DNA from 2 places in the Streptococcus koreensis genome. Region 1 is predicted to be linked to the other one. Evidence: predicted binding sites of a transcription regulator. Region 1 holds the regulator's gene; the other holds the start of a gene.
The links. Region 1 encodes CtsR, which represses protease genes until heat stress. Its sites were predicted from a motif close to TTGGTCAAAAAAGGTCAAANA; they were not measured.

Region 1 (11,053 bases):
TAGGTGACAAGGAAATTATTGGTCAAAATTTCTTTATCTGGATGGATCAGGTTCACCAACTCCGTCGCCTCGTATACGGTGAAAGGTTCTTCTAGGAGATGGAGGAAGGTTGGATTCCAAGCCAAACGCCCTTGGATCCGCTTGATGGATTCTTGGACAATCTCATAGTGGTCAAAGGCAAAATCTTCAGCCGTCAAGACACGGCCATCTAGGGAACACTCCCCTTGTTTGAAGTCCACATCGAGGAAAAGAACCTCTTTGGCATCATCCCCAGCTCGGACCAAATTGACGGCCTCCGCAGGCAAGTAGACCAGGTGGGCAATGGTGATGACCCAGCCCCGTGGATCCCGTCCAGGAGTCGAAACGGTCATTAACTGCTCGACTTTTTGAGGGGTCAACTCTAGTCCAACTTCTTCCTGGACCTCACGGATACAAGCCTGAATAGCATCTTCATGCTTTTGCAAGAATCCTCCAACCAAGGCTACCCGATGCTGACAAGGATGCGTTTTGCGGCGAATCACCAAGAGTTTCAAGCGCCCCTCCACAAAGCAGTAGGCCACCATATCAGCAGTTACGCTCGGATTTTCATAGGTAGGGTGATCCTGTTCCTTATACCAACGGAGAAATTCTTCCTCGCTGACGACCCTTTCGTAGTATTCCTTTTCGTTCATTCCTTCCGGAATGCTTGTTGCTGTCATTTAAGCAACCTCCTTTTTCACTGCTTTACTCCACTGATACCAACCGACAAGACTGTTAAGGGTATAGACCCAGTACATGCCTTGAATATGGATGCTCTTTCCCCACCAGAGGTAAATACTGAAGAGGTTGGTCGCAATCCAGAAAATCCATTGTTCGCGATAGAGACCAGTCATCAGAAGCTGTCCAACACCATTGGTCGCATCTGTTATACTATCACGGAAAGGCCGAGCACTGTGGATGCTTTTATAGGCGTAGCCCATCCCGATCCAAATCAGAGCTGTTAGGGCCAAGTACTTGATCCATTCCATTAGGTTTAATTTCTTGGCCTCAAAATGAGATTCTTCCGCTTCCCCCTGATCATTGATCCGATTCGACAACCAGACATAGAGACCAATTGGCTGCATAACGAAGAAATACAAGGTCGTCAAGACTTCTCCATAGAAGTTTTTGTTCAAGGCTAGGATTAAATAAATAGCTGAGTTTACTGCTCCAAAGAGATAGTTACTAGCCCGACCTTCTGCTACTAGTATAACACAAACTATTCCTGTCCAGGATGCAAAGAGCCCCAACCAATCATGACTCGCTTCCTGATTGGTAAATTCTAAGATAAAGGGCACGCTGGACAAAGCAAGCAAATAGAGCCATTGTGTCAATGTGCGGCCAGCGAACAGGTCTTTCCAAAGGAGTTTCATAATGCCTACAAAGCCACGTTTGCCTGCTTCTCGATGGACATTTTTTAAATGTTCCCCAAATGTTTGAATTTTTTCTTGTAATCGTTTCATGTTGCTTCTCCTTTAATCAGCTTGATAAATCGTATCGATGACACGTTTCGCTTCTTCATAATTCCCCAAGTAGTCTTGCCCGAGATAGGCTGTAGGGATATCCGAGAGGTATTGATGGCGGAGGTAATCCAGGTGATTTGAAAAACTGTTGCGAATTTCATCATCTGCCATGGTCATATCACGGAAACCATCATTAACATAGGAGCCAATAGGTTGGACAAATAAGATTAAATCCCACTTTTCCTTAGCTAAGATGCTGACAAAGAGATTGTCAAAGGTATCCGTCATACCGGTCTCTTGGCCTTCTACTTCCATATAGTAGTCGTAATAGCCCTTCGTCACCAGAGAATTTGTATCCGCAATGACTAAGCCACGATTGGCACTACTATCGATTAATTTTGAGGTTTGATCGTATTGTCCGAGTAGGAGATAATAGTAATCTTTTGGTGTTAGTTCATCATCCCGTACATTATTTCTAATTTGGTACTCCCGAGCATATTCCAAGCTCACTGGCGCATCATAGAAACGGGCCAAATCCTTTGCCAAGGTCGTCTTCCCATTACTAGCACTACCCATAATGAGAACCTTTTTCGTAAACTGACGACGGAAGGGTTGGGCAATATATTTCCAATATTTGCTCGGGTTCTCTCTGATGAGGGTTCCTGAGATGCCAAACTGACGCTCCTGCAGGCGGGCTTCAAAGCCTCGCGCTTCAAGTTCTTCTTGGTAAGCCTTCTCTCCAACAAAGAAGATCAGCTCTTCTCTCTCTGCATGATATTGAATGGTTTCTAAGGCTGTTTTCAACCAAGGCTCCCATCCCAAAGGATAGCGGGGAAGATCTGTCTCGTCAAGTTTATATATTTGAGTGAGTTCATCATTTGAAAAACCTTCTCGGATATAGCGAAAACGTTTCTGCAAAGGAAGTCCAACTTCTTCTCCACGGTCTCCTTTGTACCCAGAAACAATTACACGAACGCGGTCACATTGGCGCTTTGCCCGTTGAATTAAATCAATATGCCCTTGATGAAGGGGGGCAAATGTTCCAAAAACCACTGCCACTTTTTCTTTCATCTTACTGGCTCCTTTGTATTATTATTTCAAAACATGCTTTGCTTATACTTTTATTATAAACTATAATTAGCCAGTGTCAATACTTTTTTATAAAAAAATATATTTTTATAAAATAAAAATTAAAAAGATCCAACTCTGTATGTTATTATACAGAATTGAACCTCTGATTTCAATCATTTTTTTAATATTTCTTAATGGCGAGTCATTATTCCCGAACCAAGGCGTGCGCATGTCCATTTTCAGCCACTTGAACACTTGCCACTTGACCATCTTGACCGACGACTATATCCAAGCTAGCTGTAGATCCATCTTGAGTGGAAATCAAGCCAGCATGATAATGACCATGATCCAAGTTGTATTCATAGCTTCCAATCGTATAGCCCACTGCATCGCCACCTGGAGTTTGAATGGTCACTTGACCTCCTTGCCCAATTGTTACGCCGGTATCGCGACCATCGGTCCAACTACCTGCTGCTGTAGAATAATCCCCTGAGGCATAAGCTAACACACCTTTATAGCGTGGGTTCTCTGTCTTAGAGGCTTGCTCTTTAGCACTCGTGCGACCTTCCTCCAAGCTAGGTAGTTTTGCTTTTTCAGGTGCTGGTGTCAATGCTGGATGCGTTTCTTTGGAAGGAGTTGGGGCCAGGCCTTGACTGACTTCTGGAACTCTTGGTGTCACCGGAGTTGACGGACTTTTTTGGCTCGCTTGTGTCTCGCTCGAAGCGATGGTAGGAGATGCTGCCACCTCTGCGCTTTGTTGGCTTTGTGTGGTTTTGCTTATAGCCTTTTTCTCTTCTTTTTTACTCGTAGAACTTTGTTTTACTTGTGCAATTTTATTAGTTGAAGATGGACTGGTTTCCTTTTTCTTTTCTGATCCACAGCCGCTTAAGAGAAGAGCAGCTGTTAGAGCAAGGGTGGATAGACTAAATAAGGTTCCTTTCATTTTCATGGCAATACCTCTCTTTTGTAACATTTGTTACATTTTGTAATATAATTGTAACATTTATCTATAGGGACGTCAAGAGGATTCACAATTCTTATAAAAAATAGAAACTAGTTTCAAAAAAAGAGTGAACCCATGGAGTCCTAGTCCAAGCATTCACTCTTTTTCTTATTGATAGACTTCTTGATAAAATTCGATAGTGTCTCCATCTTGGACAGTGGTCTCTGCTGCCCCTTTTGGTGCCATCTCTCCATTGATCTTGTACATCCAATAGAGCCCCTTGCTTTCGTCTTGGGCTACTCCATCGATCGAGGTGATGAGGCCACCCTTCTCCTCAATTTTGTAGTTGCCTTTAAGGACTTCCATCAAGTTGGCTTTTTCTGCAACCTTTAGGGTCTTGCTTTGAGCTTCTTGCCCTTCAGGGGCGATACTTACCGTAATGGTACTTTCTTTTTCTTTTGCTACTTGTGAGCTAGAAGCTGAGTTTTTCGTAGCTGATGGTGTGCTTTGTCCGCAGCTAACCAAGACAAGAGCCGCTAAGACAGTAAACAAGCTATAAAGTGTTTTTTTCATGATACAATCTCCTAAATATGACATAAAGTAAAGGATAAAAACAAGCGGTGGAAAGGGCGTGGGCTAGGTTAAAGCTAAAGCCATTTACCAGAGCATAGGTCCACCAAGGCATGTGATAGAGGACAGCATAAACGCTATCAATCAACATCCCGTAGAGAAAGGATAAGATGCCGACCACTAGGGTTTGGACTTCCAAAGACAGGTGGCGATAAAGCCCCCGCCAAAGAGTCAAGAGGAGGGCAAAGACTAGAATCTGAGCGACTACCACTGGACTCATCCCCAAGAGAAAGGCTGAAGTAAACATAGTGACAGCCATCACCAAACAGGCGAATGGCCAGTCTTCGAATAGCACCAGCAAAAAGAAGATGGCACTAATGGGTTGGACATTGGGTAGAAAGGCAAAAGCTTGTCGCAGCACCACACAGAGTGCTGCTAGGAGGGTGATTCGGGTCAAGCGTTTGAGAGGCACTGCATATCCTCCTAGTCAATCGTAAAGTTAAGCTGACCAGACTTGACACCTACCTTGAGGGTTTGACCTTCTGCAACTTCTCCTCTCAAGAGGATTTCTGCCAAGTAGTCTTCCACCTGGGTCTGGATGGTCCGACGCAAAGGACGCGCTCCCATCTCTGGATCATATCCGTGAGTTGCCAGCCATTTAAGGGCAGACGCTTGGAATTTCAGAGTAATGCCCTTCTCTGCTAGGGATTGAATCAATGGTTTTACCATAATCTTGACAATCTCGTGCATTTGGTCACTGGTCAAGCTATGGAAGACAACCTTTTCATCAATCCGGTTAATAAACTCTGGTCGATAGGTCTTCTTCAACTCTTCGAAAATGCGTTTTTCCATGTTGGCTTGGTCAAAGCGAATATCCTTGGCTCCAAAACCAACTGTCTTATCATCTCGTAAAGCAGTAGCTCCCAAGTTTGACGTCATGATAATAATGGTATTGGAGAAATCCACCTTACGTCCCTTGCTGTCGGTCAAGACACCATCATCCAAGACTTGCAAGAGAACGTTAAAGATATCTGGATGGGCTTTTTCCACCTCATCAAACAAGAGGACTGAATAAGGTTTGTTGCGGACTTTTTCCGTCAACTCACCGCCTTCTTCATAGCCAACGTAACCCGGAGGAGCTCCGTTGAGACGACTAGCTGCAAATTTCTCCATGTATTCACTCATATCAAAGCGAATCAAAGCGGACTCGTCATCAAATAGAACCTCAGCAAGCGCCTTGGCTAGCTCGGTTTTCCCGACTCCTGTCGGACCGAGGAAGAGGAAGGAACCAATTGGTCGCTTGTGAGACCGGATTCCAGATTGATTGCGGCGAATCGCTCGGCTGATACTTGAGACGGCCTGATCCTGACCGATCACGCGCTTATGAAGTTCCGCTTCTAATTCAAGGTATTTCTTAGCTGCTGTTTGGGTTAGTTTCTCCACAGGAATGCCAGAAAGCTGACTGAGCGTCTTCAGAATATCCTCTTCCTTGACTTCTAACTGATAGCCTTTCGGACTGGCGTCTTCTTTTAGTAACTGAGCAACTTTTTTCCACTGTCCCTTGAGCAAGGCCTGATCGGCAGCTGTCAAATCGGACTGAAGACCCGCTTGAGGCCCCTTGTTTTGTACAGTCGCTGCCGCCTCATCCAAAAGATCAATGGCTGAGTCTGGCAAGAGGCGACTGGTCAAATAACGATGGGCATAGACAACGGCTGTCTCAATGGCTGCATCCGTAATATGGACACGGTGGTGACGCTCATAGGTCTTCTTGAGCCCTTGCAAAATAGCAATGCTATCCGCAACAGACGGTTGCTCAATCAAAACCTTGGCAAAACGGCGTGACAGAGCGGCATCTTTTTCGATGTGTTTTTGGTATTCTTCTTGCGTAGTCGCTCCTACGGTCCGTAAGGTCCCGCGAGCCAAGGCAGGCTTCAAGATATTGGCTGCATCCAAGGTGGAGTCAATCCCTGATCCAGATCCCATAATGGTATGGAGCTCATCAATGAAGAGAATGACATGGCCATCTTCTTCAATATCATTGATGATGTTGTTCATCCGCTCTTCAAAATCCCCACGGAAACGCGTTCCCGCAACAACATTCATCAAGTCTAACTCTAAGACACGCATCTTAGCAAGTTCAGTTGGGACATCTCCACTGGCAATCCGTTGGGCCAAGCCCAAAGCCAGAGCAGTCTTTCCGACACCGGCATCTCCAACGAGGACTGGATTATTTTTCGTTTTGCGGCTCAAAATCTGAATCATCCGCGAGATTTCTTGCCCCCGACCAATCACCGGTTCCAAACTGCCATTGCAAGCCATTTCTGTCAAATCTCGGGTGTAGTCTTCCAAACCACCGCTGGTAGAGGCTGGCATGCCCATCATATTTCCCATGGTTTGACGATTTGGTTGCTGGGACCGATAGAGAGAACGGATAGCCTTGACAGCTTCCTTGTCCCAACCTGCTCGTTGTTCCAAACTCTTACGAAGTTCGACGATTTTAATGCCATCTTCCTGATCATCATAGCGGAAGCCCACATACTCCAACACTTGAGAAGCTAAGGTTCCCCGCTCTAGTAAGAGCGCCAAGAGGACATGCTCTGTTCCAAGACTTTTGGCATGGACTGCCTGGGCAATCTCTTGGGAACGGTTCATGATTTCTTCTACACGGAAAGAAAAAGGAAATACCTCATAGCGACCATCCCGTTGGTAGACTTGGCCCGTGATGTGCTCAGCTGCGTCTTGAAAATCATCAATCTGCATAGGATAGTCACTTAAGACGGAACCAGCTACACTATAGGGGTTATTTGCTAGGGCCACTAGGATATGCCAGGTATCTAGGGTTTGGGAATCAAAATGACCCGCCAAGATTTGAGCGGCTTCAATCGTTTCTAATAGGGCTTTTGAATAGTTCATAAGGAGATTACATTCCCTTTCTATCGACTTGTTGGATAATTTTTCGTAGGATATTGGATCGTAAGCGATGGGCTTCACTTCCCAAAACCTCGTCTGTTGTCATCACTGACAAGAGCTCTGCTTCTCTCTTTGTAAGGAGTTTTTCTTCAAATAGCATCTGGAGGATATCACAGAATACAGTCTGACTGATCTGTTCTCCAATGCTTGCGCCAAGCTCTGTTAGCATCTGGTGTTGGTCTGAAAATTGAATCTTGCCAATCCGGATATAACCTCCGCCTCCACGCTTGCTCTCTACGATGTAGCCTCGACTTTCGGTGAAGCGGGTCTTAATCACATAATTGATTTGACTAGGAACAACTTGGAAAACATCCGCTAATTCGCTTCTCTTGAGCTCAGCGATTCCTGCTTGAGCCAGTAGCAACTTGATATAGGCCTCGATGCTATCTGATGTATTTTTACTTGCCATGATGCTCCTTTCTGATGGTTTCATTCTAGATGGACTCTCTGCTCTTCAGAGGATAAAAAATGGTCTCATCATCCATGATGTCATTATTGACCTTATCTGACTATTATACAATTTTTACGCCTGTAAATAAAGCAAAGACTACGTCCAGATGGAATCTGAATCCCCCTTACTGGTAGCCAGAAGAAACAAAAAAGAGGCTAGCGATTGCTAACCTCTTATAGAAGGTGCCTTAGGATTTCCGACGAGCGAATTTTACTCTTCCGCCTAAGAAACCTAAGCCGAAAAGTCCCATCCAGGCTAAGAAACTTGCCTTCTCTGATCCTGTCTGTGGCAGTTTACCTTCCGGTTGTAGAGAAGGACTTTCAACCTCTTCTACTACTGGATGCTCGGCAGTCAAAACAGAAGTTACTTCTGGAGTCGTCTCTTTCAGAAGAACCGGAGTTTCTTTCTCTTTTTTATCATCTACTGTTGAATGATGTGCATGAACTTGTAAGTCTTTACTTGGAGTTACAGGTGTTATTGGAGTCGGTAGATCAGGTGTCACAGAATGTTCTTCTACCACTCCTGTTCCGACTTCTGTAATCTGGTCCTGGGCTTCCACTTCGACAAAGGCATCGACTTCTGTCCGAATTTCTTTGCCTTCTTCTTGTCGAACCTCGATCAACTTCAAGCGGCGTCCAACCTTCCCTGCTTGAAGGATCCGGCTTTCACCCTTGGTTAAATCCTTGTTTTCACGCGTTTGACTCTCAAATGGAATCTCCTCCGCTTCGATGAGAAGTTCTGGCTTTTCAAGAATCAAATCCCGGACACCTTCGTCTGGGCGTGTCTGCGTCAGCGGTTCATAATTATGAGCATCTTCTAAGATGGTCTCAAGGGCTTCCACTTGATTCGCTGTAGCAACCAAATCTGGTCGCTCTTGATTCAACAACTGAGTCAATTCCGTCAATTGCTCTTGGACAGTTGATTTGAGATTTGCTTTCAAGCGATCGAGAGAAGTAGCCTTGATCTTTTCTACTCCTTCTTTGATAATCTGTTGGAGCTCTTCTTGACTGAGCAACTGACTATCTTTTCCTGATAGGATAAAGCGGTCTACCTGAATGGCTCTAGATGACTGAGGATCATTGAGAGATGGATCCAAGTGCAGACGTAATTGGTGGTAGCCTTTTGCTAGACCTTGCAGATTGACCAAACTCTGGTCCAGTTTGCGTTGATCTCCATAGCCACTGAAGTAATGGTCGCCTTCAATCTCATAGTCATGACCACGTCCTTCTTCAAAGGCCATTTCTTTTCCATCTAGGGTGACGCTGTAGAGACCATGGCTTGGATCAACCACTCCTCGAACTTCCACACCAGTTCCCTTGAAGGTGATGGTCACATCAATGTGTTTCTTTCCTTCTTCATCGGTTACTTGGTTGAAGCTAGACCAAGATTCCGTTCCATTTGAGAAGTCTCGATTGTCCGTCTCATGATTCCAGCCTTGACTGTAGTGCAGTTTTGGATCTTGATCATCCACTTCTTTGCGATTTTCTGGAAGTAGGTCCTCGTTCATCACTTGGACTGTCAGTTCTGGAATAAAGCCGACCAGGCTGCCTTGATCTGGATGCAACAATTTGGCCTTAAAGTCATAGACATCGGTCGCTTTTCCTGCAAAATCAAGGGTTGGGACTTGGACTGTTTTTTCTGTCTCTCCATCTGCGAACTCAAGGGTGACATTGGTATCTTTGTAGACCTTGCCATGAACCCCTGTTCCTGGTTCTGTGATTAACTTAAGACTGGCACTTCCTTTAGAGCCACCTTTTCTTTTGACGACGATTTGCGCTGGCTCTCCTTTTTTAACAGCTAAGGTTGGCTGAGCAAACTCAAAGAGGCCTTTTTCTTGGTTATTGAGGGCATAAATCCCTTCCGTTGCGATAGCATCTCCCTTGCTATTGACCAAGGTCAAGGTATGGGAACCTGCTTTCAAATCTGGTGTTTCATAAACCTTTTGGCTGCGTTTGCGAGTTGGACTTTGGGTATTGACCGTCGCTAGTTTTTGCCCATCGACATAGACATCCATTTCCCCATGACCTGGGTCTACAGTTGCGACCACATAGGCCTTGGTCCCTTCGAATTGATAGGTTGCAGAAGCTCCCGCTTCCTTGGTCCACATAGAGGTGCCTCGAACGCCTTCTCCCTCTTCATTCCATTGGCTATTGCCCCGGTCAGCAGTCCGGTCAGAATGATAGGTCAAACCAAGCGGATAGCCATCGGTTTCTTCGATGCTGGCTGGTGTCTTATAGACAGAGACACCGTTCAAGATTGGAGTGGCTTGGGCATCAGTAATTGACACTCGGAGGTAGCGACTATCAACTGGTTGCCCTTTGATCAAACGGCGATATCCAACGGTTGACCCAGCCCCAAAAGGAACCCATTGGCCATTCACCGCTACATCGATGGTGAAACCGGAAATCCGTTGGCCTTTCTCGATGGTTTCTTTGAGCTCTACCACATCAAAGTGTTGCTCTTTTCCAAGGTCGAGCACGAAAGAGCCGGTCTTGGCATCATCGGCAGGGGCCCAACTGGTCTTTTCATCGCCATCTGTCAAATGGCTAGCTGCGTAATGCGAATTGCGCCGTGTCGAGTCAGCTTCTACCAAAGCGCCCGCCGCATAGTCCACGCTGTAGAGTTGATCCAAAGTCTGGCGGAATTCTTTCAAACGAGCCACATCGGCATCCGCAAATTTTCCATCTTGATTGGGTGGAATATTGAGCAAGAGTGGCGTTCCACGACCGACAGATTTGAAGTAAATGTCCATCAATTCACGCAGGGACTTAGGCTCTTGATTGTCATGGTAGAACCAGCCAGAGCGAATAGAAACATCCGCTTCCCCCACTGAGTATTGCTTCCCTTCCGGATCTCCATGGTTGAGATAGCTATTGGATGGATTGTTGCGAATCTTATCCGGATTGACCTTATGCCAAACTGGATCTCCAGCAATTCCCTTTTCATTTCCTATCCAGCGAACATTGGTGGGCTCAGCTGAGAAGATAGCAATATCCCCTTGGGCTTTACGGATGGCGTCAAACCACTTATCGAAGGTATAGGTTACTTTTTGAGCCCCATCGCCACGCGCTCCATCCATCCAGACTTCAACAAATTTGCCTTTGTTTCCATATTTAGGATTTTCAAGGATTTCTTTGAGCTGGTTGAGATAGTATTCGTTGTATTGGTCCTCTGTATCCACATGGTAGAGCGGGCTGTGAGCATCCCAAGGGGAGAGGTAGACCCCCATATCCATGTCATACTTGCTAGCAGAAGCCGAAACTTCGGCTAGGATATCGCCTTTTCCTTCCTTCCAACCACTTTTGGCAATGGTATGGTCAGTGTATTTAGAAGGATACAAGAGGAAACCATCGTGGTGCTTGACGACCATGATGGTCCGTTTGAAGCCAGCGTCTTTCAGGGTTTTGATCCACTGATCAGTATCCAGATGCTCTGGATAGAAATAATAAGGGTCTTCTTGCCCATCTCCCCACTCACGATCGTAGTAGGTGTTCATCCCAAAGTGGATGAAGGCTGCCAGTTCTTCGCGATGGTATTGCATTTGGGCCTTGCTTGGAAGCGGTCCGT
Region 2 (11,053 bases), 450 kb from region 1:
TTTAACAAGTATACGACACTTTCTATGGGACGCCTGATGTTGATTGTGGATGCCATCGTCTTGACAACTGTTTTGATTGTCTTTAAGGACTTCCGAATTGCGGCCTATACCCTCCTCTTTATCCTGATTGACACCGTCGTCATTGATATCGTCGGTGAAGGAGGTTTTGCAGGAAAAGGGTTCCTCGTGGTTACTTCCAAACCGGATGAAATTGCTAAACAAATCACGACTGATTTGGGTCGAGGGGTCACATTCATGAACGGTATGGGCTATTATAGCCAACAAGAAATGAAGATCGTCTACTGCGTCGTCTCTCGGAACGAAATGAAACAAATGAAAGATTTGATTAATAAAATTGATCCATTCGCCTTCATTACCATTACAGAAGCCCACGAAATACTGGGAGAAGGATTTACCTTGGATACCAACAAGCAACCCATTGCTCGCTAAGACAAATAAAGAGCCTGAGAGATTCTCAGGCTCTTTATTTTAGAAGGCTTTTGCAGATGTGCGACTAATTTCGTCCACACGGATACCATTTTCTTCAAACTTCTTCTTGATGGCTTCAGTATCGGTAATCCCATCAATCTGAACTTCAATGACGACATGATCATCTTTGGTTGGGATATTGACTGTATTGGCAATATTGTATCCTTCTTCTACAATTAAATGAATGATTTGCTCTAGGACCCCAACCTTGTCTTCTGTCACGAAACGAACCCGCACTCCTTCTTCTCCATAACCGGATACTTCAAGGAAGGCACGGAAAACATCACGGTCTGTAATCACACCAGAAACTTGATCATTGTCCACGACTGGAAGAATGCCAACCTTGTTCTTATACATGAGGTAGGTCGCGTCTTCTAGGCTAGCAAATTTCGAGACAGTGATTACGTCACGAAGCATGACATCCTTAACTTTGGTTTTGTTGAGTAGGTAATTCATTTCAAAAATGGAAAGACTGGTCGCTTTTGATGGACTAGCTTCTGCAATGGTACCTTCTGTCACCAAGCCGACCAATTTGTCATTTTCAATAACTGGCAAACGGTGCAAACCTTGTTCCCGCATCAAATCTGCCGCATGGGCAATGGTAGTCTCAGGACTAATGTACACTACTTTACGGGTCATAAAATCTTTAACAGCCATAATCATTCTCCTATGCTTTTATTAGTTTTATTATACTTGATTTTATGTTTGATTTCAAACGCTTTCAGCAGTTTTCTCTTGTTTTCAAAATTCAGAATTGCCTAATAATCCTTGCATTCTCCCCATTGAAAACTAGATTTTTCCAATCGAAGCGAAACCATTTTTAAAGAGGCTGGGACAAAAGTCCTAGCCTCTCAATTGTCTTTGGATTGTCGAGCAAGACGCAGTGGTTGAGTGGGCTCTACTACGCTGATTTCATCAGCTTTTACAGCCCCGGAGGTGGGACGACGAAATCGAATTCTAACGAATGACCGATTTCTGTCCCACTCCCTTAACCTATTTATCCACCAAGGTAGGCCTTGCGGACTTCTTCTGAGGCTAAGAGTTCTTTTCCTGTTCCGGACAGAACGACTTTCCCTGTTTCCAAAACATAACCGCGGTCTGCGATAGAAAGGGCCTTGTTGGCATTTTGCTCAATCAAGAGAACCGTTGTTCCTTGTTTTTGAATATCTTGGATGATATCAAAGATTTCCTGGATAAAGATTGGGGCCAATCCCATGGAAGGTTCATCCAGAAGCAAGAGTTTTGGCGTCGACATGAGGGCACGACCCATTGCTAGCATTTGTTGCTCCCCACCAGATAGGGTAGCTGCATCTTGGTTCTTCCGTTCTTCCAAACGTGGGAAACGTGAGAAGACTTTCTTCAAGTTCGCTTGATTTTCTTCTCGATCTTTCTTCAAGAAAGCTCCCATTTCCAAGTTTTCCATAACGGTCAAGCCTGGAAAGACGTGGCGGCCTTCTGGAACTTGAGAGAGCCCAGCAGCTACAATTTTTTGAGCCGGAACCTTTTGAATCTCCTGACCCAAAAACTCGATTTTCCCAGCACTTGGACGCACCAAACCTGAAATGGTACGAAGAATAGATGTTTTCCCAGCGCCATTGGCACCGATCAAGGAAACAACTTCCCCTTCATTGACTTCGAAACTGACATCACGGACAGCCTGGATCATGCCATAGTGTACAGAAAGATTTTCAACTTTTAACATAGACATTAGGCTTCACCTCCTAGATATGCTTCGATTACACGTTTGTTGGACTTGATTTCATCTGGCGTACCATGGGCAATCAAACGACCATATTCCAATACATAAATCCGCTCTGTTACCTCCATGACCAAACTCATATCGTGCTCGATTAACATGATCGTAATATTAAATTCTTTTTGAATGCGACGGATTAGTTGGGTTAATTCTGCAGTTTCTTGAGGGTTCATTCCTGCAGCAGGCTCATCCAAGAAGAGGATTTTTGGCTCTGTAGCAAGGGCACGAACGATTTCTAAGTGACGTTGTTGACCGTAAGCTAAGTTTTTGGCCAAGGTAGCTGCTTCTTTTTCCAAACCAAATATTGCTAACAATTCGAGGGCTTTTACTTTCAATGCTTCTTCATTTTTGTAATAGCTTGGCAAACGGAAAAGACTAGCAAAAACATGTGGTTTGTGGTGATTGGCAAAGGCAATCAAGACATTGTCCAAAACACTCAAATCTTTAAAGAGACGAATATTTTGGAAAGTCCGTCCAAGACCACCAGCAGCGATTTTATAAGGGGCTTTCCCGTTTAAAAGGTGCCCATCTAAAGTAATGGTCCCTTCACTTGGCTCATACACTCCTGTTAGGAGGTTGAAGAGGGTTGTTTTACCGGCACCGTTGGGTCCGATCAAACCAACCAATTCCCCTTCGTTAAGTTCCATGGTCACATCCCCAACGGCTGTCAAACCACCAAAGTTTTTTGTTAAATTTTTTACTTCAAGAAGTGCCATTAGTTAGCCTCCTTTTTTGAGAGTAATTTTTTCAAGCTAAATTCCCATGTTCCAAGAAGACCACCTGGGCGGAAGATCATTACGAGAATCAAGGCTAATGAGTAAATGATCATACGGATGCTTGAGAAGTCTTGAAGCACCATGTTCAAGATCCCCAAGACGATGGCTGCCACAACTGTTCCTGACATCGATCCCAAACCACCGAAAACGACAATGATCAAGACATTAATGGTATTGGTGAAAGAGTAATCTTTCGGAACAACAGAACCGATAAAGCCGGCTTGAAGAGATCCAGCAATCGCCGCTGTGATCGCACCAAATACAAAGGCAATGACTTTAACTTTGGTCGTATTGATCCCAACAGATTCTGCGGCGATTTCATCTTCACGAACAGAAAGGGTAGAACGCCCAATTGGACTGCGTAAGAAGTTGATGGTAAAAATAGTCGTAATGACAACAAAGATGTATACCAATTGCCAGGTTGTAAAAGCTGGTAAACCAAGGATCCCCGCGGCACCATTTGTTAGAGTACCACCATTGACGATCAAGATCCGGATGATTTCTGAAACCCCAAGTGTTGCAATCGCCAGGTAGTCTCCTTTCAAGCGAAGGGTTGGTACCCCAACGATCAAGGCAACGATACCTGCAATCAAGGCACCTAAAACCATAGCGCCAAAGAAAGCGCCGTAGGTTGGTGATTTAGAACCGAGAATAGCTGCAGAATAGGCACCAATCGCCATAAATCCAGCGTGTCCGAGCGAGAATTGACCTGAAAAACCAACGATGAGGTTCAAACCAACCGCAAGAATGATATTAATCCCGATTTGTTCCAAAATTTGGATATAGAAGAGGTTGAGGACACCTGCTGCAACCAAGACTTGGATCAAGGCAAAACCTGCTACCAAAAGACCAAGCCAGACTAAATTCACTTTTAAATTCTGTTTCATGGCTTACACCTTCTCTTTCACATTTTTACCGAGGATACCTGCAGGACGGATGAGCAAGATCACAATCAAGATAGCATACACAATGGCATCACGGAAATCTGAGAGACCGATCGCTGTAGCGAAGGTTTCCAACAAACCGATGACAAATCCACCTAGAGCCGCACCTGGGATGATTCCGATTCCTCCAAGAACGGCTGCGACAAAGGCTTTGATCCCTGGTGTCATCCCCATCAAAGGTTCGATCGAGTTGTAGTACAAACCGATCAAGACACCACCAGCACCCGCTAAGGCTGATCCCAAAGCAAAGGTAAAGCTGATGGTCCGGTTGACGTTAATCCCCATCAATTGAGCAGCATCGCTATCAACGGAAACGGCACGCATGGCTTTCCCCATCTTTGTCTTTTGGATAATAAATTGAAGAGCAACCATCAAGAAAATAGACACTCCTAAGATCATCAACTGAATGTTGGAGATCGAAATAGGACCAAAATTGTACCGAACAGTTTCAATGACTTGTGGGAAGGAACGGGTATTAGCCCCTACAAAGAAGACCATCCCATATTCCAGCAAGAAGGAAACCCCGATAGCTGTGATCAAGGCTGCAATCCTAGTTGAATGACGAAGCGGACGATAAGCCAGGTATTCAATCACAACCCCTAAAATAGCTGTCCCAACCATCGCCAGAAGCAAGGCTACAAAGAAGTTAACTTTCAATGAGTTCAATAAGAAATATCCCATAAAGGCACCTACCATGTAGATATCCCCATGGGCAAAGTTGATCAATTTGATAATTCCATACACCATGGTATAACCAAGGGCTAAGAGTGCATAGACACTTCCCAAGATTAGACCGTTCACTAATTGCTGGAGCATTTGAACCATCCTTTCTAACAATAAAGAGCGAGGCCAGGAATTTTCATTCTCCCAGCCTCTTGTACAAACAACAAATGATAATTAAGGTTTAACCGACTCAACTGACTCAACTTTACCATCTTTTAAGCCAATCATAAGTGCAGATTTAACCGGATTATGGTCTTTGTCAATAGACATTGTACCAGTAACACCTTCCAAGTCTTTCAACTTCGCAAGGTTGTCTTTCAATTCAACAGAGTTCTTAGCACCTTTAGATGCTTCTGCAATCATGTAAACTGAATCATATGCCAAAGCCGCAAACATTGAAGGTTCTTCGTTGTATTTCGCTTTATAAGCTTCTACGAATTTCTTGGCTTTATCAGTCATTTCACCTTCAGTAGAGAATCCAGCTACGTAGTAGATATCTGTAGCTGCAGCAGGTGTTGCTTGTTCAACGAATTTCGCATCACTAAATCCATCACCACCGATGATTGGTTGTTTGATTCCCATACCACGTGCTTGGTTTACGATTTTACCAGTTTCAGTGTAGTACCCTGGAAGAACAATCGCGTCGAAGTCTTTATCTTTGATTTTTGTAAGGGCAGCTTGGAAGTCTGTATCCTTAGATTGGAAAGTTTCTGTCGCTACGATTTCACCTTTATAAGATTTCTTAAAGGCTTCAGCAATCCCTTTCGCATAGTCAGATGAGTTATCATAGTAAAGAACAACTTTCTTCGCTTTCAAGTTCTCAGTTGTGTATTTTGAAATGATTTGTCCTTGGAAGCTATCGATGAAGGTTGCACGGAAAAGGTAATCTTGACCTTTTGTCAAATTATCTTGTGTTGCTGATGGGGTTACCAATGGAACACCTGCTTTACCAGCATTCGCAACCGCTGCGGCAGTGGCACCTGAAGTTGCAGGTCCTACAAGAGCGTTCACTTTTGATTGAGTGACAAGATTTGTAGTGATTGTAGCTGCTTCAGCTGTTTCAGATTTGTTATCTTTGTCTGTGACAACAATCTTCTTACCATCGGCCCCACCATTAGCATTGATTTCATCAACGGCCAATTGAGCACCTTTTTGTTCAGCACTACCATATGCTGCTACTTCACCAGTTTTTTCAAAGTTAAAACCGATTTTTAGTTCTTTGCCGATTTCGTTACCAGTTGTGTTTGAACCTGAAGTTGAAACTTCACCACAGGCAGCAAGAAGAGCGACACTTGCAATTGTTAAAAATGAAAGAGCAAATTTATTCTTCATTTGTAATAATCTCCTTAAATAATTCTTTAAATAAATAGATATTAAGAATATACCGAATTATCTGAAAATTGTCAATATAAAAAACGCAATCCTTTAAATGATTGCGTTTTCTCCTTGTGTTTCATCCTTTTGACGATGCAAACTTCCCACAAAATCACGATCCAATTCTTGAATATGGCAAATTTGTACCTTCTTTACAAAGCGTTCTTTTTTTAATTGTTGCACGATTTCAAGGACTTGAGGACTATCAACATAGACCTGTACATAGCGCATTTTTTTGGAATGATAGATCACATCCCCAATTCCCTGTAATTTTTTTGCATCTCGATTATAATACAATTTTACAATTAAGCCTGTTCTAGCTTGCTTCTCAAACATATACAATCCCTTTCTGCTTCTGTTACAAGTATAGCAAATTTCAGGTAAAAATTCTATCTTTTTCTAGAAAGACTAAAAAAGAGGCTGGGACAAAAGTCCTAGCCTCTCAATTATCTTTGGATTGACGAGCAAGACGCAGTGGTTGAGTGGGCTCTACTACGCTGATCTCATCAGCTTTTACAGCCCTACTCAACTGTGCGGAGGTGGGACGACGAAATCGAATTCTAACGAATTACCGATTTTTGTCCCACTCTCAGCTTTGTGGTTAAGTTTCCTTATCCAAGATTGTTGTTGGCCATGATTTCATCGATGAAACCATAAGCTAAGGTTTCTTCTGCAGTCATCCAATTATCCCGTTCTGCATCAGCGTGGATTTTCTTGATGGTTTGACCTGAATTTTCTGCCAAGATTTTTTCCAATCTGTGACGTGTTTTCAACAAGTGTTCTGCAGCAATCGCCATATCTGTTTGTTGGGTACCGCCACCAGTACCACCCATTGGTTGGTGGATCATGTACTCAGCATTTGGCAACATGAAACGTTTGCCTTTGGCACCACTTGATGCAATCACAGTTCCCATTGAAGCAGCCATCCCCATAACAATAGTTTGGACGTCTGATTTGATAAAGTTCATGGTATCGACGATAGCCAACCCTGCAGAGACAGAGCCTCCTGGCGTATTGATATACATATAGATATCTTTGGTATTATCTTGGGCATCCAAGAAGAGCAATTGGGCAATAATCGAATTGGCCATTTGGTCTTCTACCGGTCCTGTTACCATGATAATACGGTCTTTTAATAAGCGGGAATAGATGTCGTACGAGCGTTCGCCACGACTGGTTTGTTCAATAACTACTGGAATCATTCATTCATCTCCTTTTATCCATTATAACCGGCACCACCTCATGAGTTTCATCCGGTTGATTCGAGAGGCTAGCTCTCCTTCCAATCTTTATAAAAGCTATTATATCCCATTGGTCAACAAAGGTCAATTTTTTACTTTCCCAAAGAAGGATTGGATAGGCGCTTATTTGGTACCAAACAAGCGGTCCCCAGCATCTCCAAGGCCTGGAACAATGTAGCCATGATCATTCAAGTGGTCGTCGAGGGCTGCTGTAAAGATATCAACATCTGGATGAGCTTCTTGAAGTGCTTTCACCCCTTCAGGTGCTGCCACCAAGCAGACAAACTTGATGTGGCTAGCTCCACGTTTTTTCAAAGAATCAATCGCAAGAATAGCTGATCCACCGGTTGCAAGCATTGGATCTACTACAAAGATGCGACGTTGATCAATATCTTCTGGCAATTTCACCAAGTATTCAACTGGCTTCAAGGTTTCTTCATCGCGGTACATTCCAATATGACCAACTTTGGCAGCTGGTACCAAACTCAAGAGCCCATCTACCATCCCGATTCCTGCACGAAGGATTGGGACAATTGCTAGTTTTTTACCAGCAATTTGTTTTTGAACCGTTTTTGTGATAGGTGTTTCGATTTCTACATCTTCAAGAGGAAGTTCGCGCAACACCTCGTATCCCATCAACATAGCAATTTCATCAACTAATTCACGAAAAGCCTTTGTAGAGGTATCAGTCCGACGCAAAATAGACAATTTATGCTGAATAAGTGGATGTTTAATAACTTCAAGTTTTCCCATTGTGGTTCCTTCTTTCTCTATATTCATCTTATTATATCAAAAAGGAAGAAAAAGGCCTACAAATATGCAAACCTTTTCTTTTCTTATTTTAATAGCTATCTTATAGCCACTCCTTGTACTTACCAATATAATAGTGTTTGACCAGGGTGACGCTTGCCATATAAAGGAAGAGAATCCCCGCTAGTAATAGGAAATAGAGAGCATTCAGTGGCGCTACTTTTAACAAGGAAGCCAATGGGCCATATGGTAAGAAGGTAACCAAGAGCGCGCCCAATAGGGTCGTTGCCATGACAGCAAAAGCTGGTCGACTTTGAACAAAGGGCAATTTTGGAGAACGAAGCATGTAGATTACCATGGTTTGGGACCACATGGACTCGATAAACCAGCCTGTTTGAAAGAGCATAATGAAGAGTCCTGCACTATCTGCACCATGGACATAGCCATATCCCGTAATCATTGGTACGATAACAAAGTAGAGAATGATAAAGGTCAGGATGTCAAAGACAGAGGAAATAGGACCGAACCAGGCCATAAAGCGGGTAATGGATTTTGCTTCCCAGATTCTTGGTTTCTTCAAAAAGTCCTTATCCACCCGGTCGAAAGGCAAGGCGATACAGGAAAGGTCGTAAACCAAGTTCAAAACGATGAGATGGATAGGGGCCATCGGAAGGAAAGGAAGGAAAATACTGGCAAAGAGAAGAGAGAAGATATTCCCAAAGTTGGAAGAAACGGTCATCTTGATGTACTTGGTCATGTTGGCATAGACTTTGCGTCCTTCTACCAAGCCTTTTTCAAGGACCATCAAGTCCTTATCCAGAAGGATAACATCTGCTGTTTCTTTAGCAATATCAACGGCTGTATCAACCGAAATCCCCACATCTGCCACCTTCATGGATGGAGCATCGTTGATACCATCTCCCATATAGCCGACCTTGTGGCCATTTGCTTTGAGTTGAAGGATAATGCGTGCTTTTTGATCCGGAGACAATTTTGCAAAGACGGTAGTGGTTTCGACTGCCTGGGCCAACTCTGGATCAGAAAGACTGTCAATATCGCTACCCAGCAAAATGCGGTCCACATCCAGACCCACCTTTTCACAGACTGCTTGGGTCACTTTTTCATTGTCACCCGTAAGGATTTTCGTGGCAACTCCGTATTCAGCAAGGATATTGATGGCTGGTGCGGCAGATGGTTTTGGTGGATCCAAGAAGGCTAGATAGCCCGTCAAGATCATATCCGCTTCATCCGCTACTTCAAAGGCATAGCCTTCCTCAAGGTTTGATTTGTAGCTGACACCTAGCACGCGCAGACCTTGCTCATTAAGCTGAGCTACTTCTGCCAAGACTTCTTCTCGCACTTGGTCTGTTAGGGGAATAATCTCATCCTTGTATTCTACATAACGAGACACTGCTAACATTTCTTCCAAGGCTCCCTTGGTGACCATGCTCACAAGGCCCTGCTCATCCTTGACGATGACACTCATCCGCCGGCGTTCAAAGTCAAAAGGCAGTTCATCAATCTTTTGGAAGCTTTGATCTAAACCTCTGACGATTTCATGTTTCTTAGCTTCTCGTTCTGTCCGACTGATAATGGCCCGGTCCATCAAATTTTTAAGACCCGTTTGGAAGTAAGAGTTGAGATAGGCCCGACGAAGGACGGACAAATCGAGCTCCCCATGAATATCAAGTGGGTATTCGAGTACAATCTCATCTTGAGTCAAGGTTCCCGTCTTATCCGTACAGAGGATATCGATAGCCCCTAAGTCTTGGATGGCGTTGAGCTTTTTGATGACCACTTTTTCTTTGGCCATGATAATGGAGCCCTTGGCCAAGCTAGCGGTGATAATCATAGGAAGCATTTCCGGAGTCAAGCCCACCCCTACACTGAGGGCAAAGACACCCGCTTCTAGCCAGTCCCCATCTGTCAAACCATTGATAAAGAAGACGATGGGCACCATCACCATCATCAGTCGAATCAACAACCAAGAGATGGTGTTCATTTCTCGTTCAAAAGAGGTTGGTTCATCGTAGGTATTGATGGTTTGTTCAATCGCTCCCATCATGGTTTCATCCCCAACGACCAAGACCAAGGCTGTTGCTCGACCTGAGATAACGTTGGTCCCCATGAAAGCTAGACTCTCACTCTCTAGGAGACTGTCTAGATTTTGGCTAGTCGCCTTTCTTAAACAAACTTTTTCGACAGCATCACTCTCACCAGTCAAGCCGGATTGTTGAACGAAAAAGTCTCGTGAATCTAGTAAGACCACATCTGCTGGAATCATGTCACCTGCACTCAGTTTGATCAAGTCGCCCACAACGATTTCATCGATAGGGATTTCTTCTTCCTTGCCTTCTCGAATCACCGTCGCTGTATTGACAATCATTCGAGAGAGGTTGCTAGCAGCCTTGTCACTTCGCAATTCTTGGACAAAGCGAATCCCTCCAGAGAGGAGAACGAGAACGACAATAATGAGAGAAGTCGTTGGGTCTTCCTCTCCTGGTTTGGCTAACCAAACATTGGTCACCAGAGAAACAAGGGCAATGAGAAGCAGGATGACTGTGAAGGGATTAATGATGGATTCAACAATCCGTTTCCAGATAGAGCTTTCCTGTCCCTTTGTGAGGACATTTTCTCCATAGCTATCCCGGTTCTCCTCTACTTGGTCTTCCGTCAAGCCAGACCAGCTAGATTGATAGGTTGCTAAGGTTTTTGTTTCTGCATCTTGTAATGCAGCAATGAGTCTTTCTTTTGTTGTTTGCATTGGAATCTCCTTTTAAATCAGGAGCCAAACGCTTATAGAGTCCCGATGACACAAATCAGCGATTGGCTGGCTATGTGCGGTTCGGGATGATCATCGATTTGTATCATAGTGCTCTCCTTCTCTACTTGATAGGTGAGAGGCTTCTTAAGCATAAGAAAAGAGCCCTCCCCTTTTACAGGTAGGACTCATTAAACTCGTCGTTTATTTTTTAATAAAAATTCTCAAAAAATAGACCG

Region 2: the regulator CtsR is predicted to act here: its motif matches at 7,374-7,394, upstream of D7D50_RS05850 (ATP-dependent Clp protease proteolytic subunit).

What each region holds. Positions count from the first base shown of each region.
Region 1 is NZ_CP032620.1:702,373-713,425, reverse strand. It holds gene D7D50_RS03740 (NUDIX domain-containing protein) at 1-698, opposite strand, end outside; gene pnuC (nicotinamide riboside transporter PnuC) at 699-1,481, opposite strand; gene D7D50_RS03730 (AAA family ATPase) at 1,494-2,552, opposite strand; gene D7D50_RS03725 (hypothetical protein) at 2,758-3,501, opposite strand; gene D7D50_RS03720 (DUF4430 domain-containing protein) at 3,664-4,068, opposite strand; gene D7D50_RS03715 (ECF transporter S component) at 4,049-4,537, opposite strand; gene D7D50_RS03710 (ATP-dependent Clp protease ATP-binding subunit) at 4,549-6,978, opposite strand; gene D7D50_RS03705 (CtsR family transcriptional regulator) at 6,986-7,444, opposite strand; gene D7D50_RS03700 (alpha-L-fucosidase) at 7,674-11,053, opposite strand, start outside.
Region 2 is NZ_CP032620.1:1,152,094-1,163,146, reverse strand. It holds gene D7D50_RS05895 (YitT family protein) at 1-450, shown strand, start outside; gene D7D50_RS05890 (CBS domain-containing protein) at 490-1,146, opposite strand; gene D7D50_RS05885 (ABC transporter ATP-binding protein) at 1,487-2,197, opposite strand; gene D7D50_RS05880 (ABC transporter ATP-binding protein) at 2,197-2,961, opposite strand; gene D7D50_RS05875 (branched-chain amino acid ABC transporter permease) at 2,961-3,908, opposite strand; gene D7D50_RS05870 (branched-chain amino acid ABC transporter permease) at 3,912-4,781, opposite strand; gene D7D50_RS05865 (ABC transporter substrate-binding protein) at 4,863-6,020, opposite strand; gene D7D50_RS05860 (DUF2129 domain-containing protein) at 6,114-6,398, opposite strand; gene D7D50_RS05850 (ATP-dependent Clp protease proteolytic subunit) at 6,674-7,264, opposite strand; gene upp (uracil phosphoribosyltransferase) at 7,427-8,056, opposite strand; gene mgtA (magnesium-translocating P-type ATPase) at 8,157-10,817, opposite strand; M-box (ykoK) riboswitch at 11,041-11,053, opposite strand, start outside.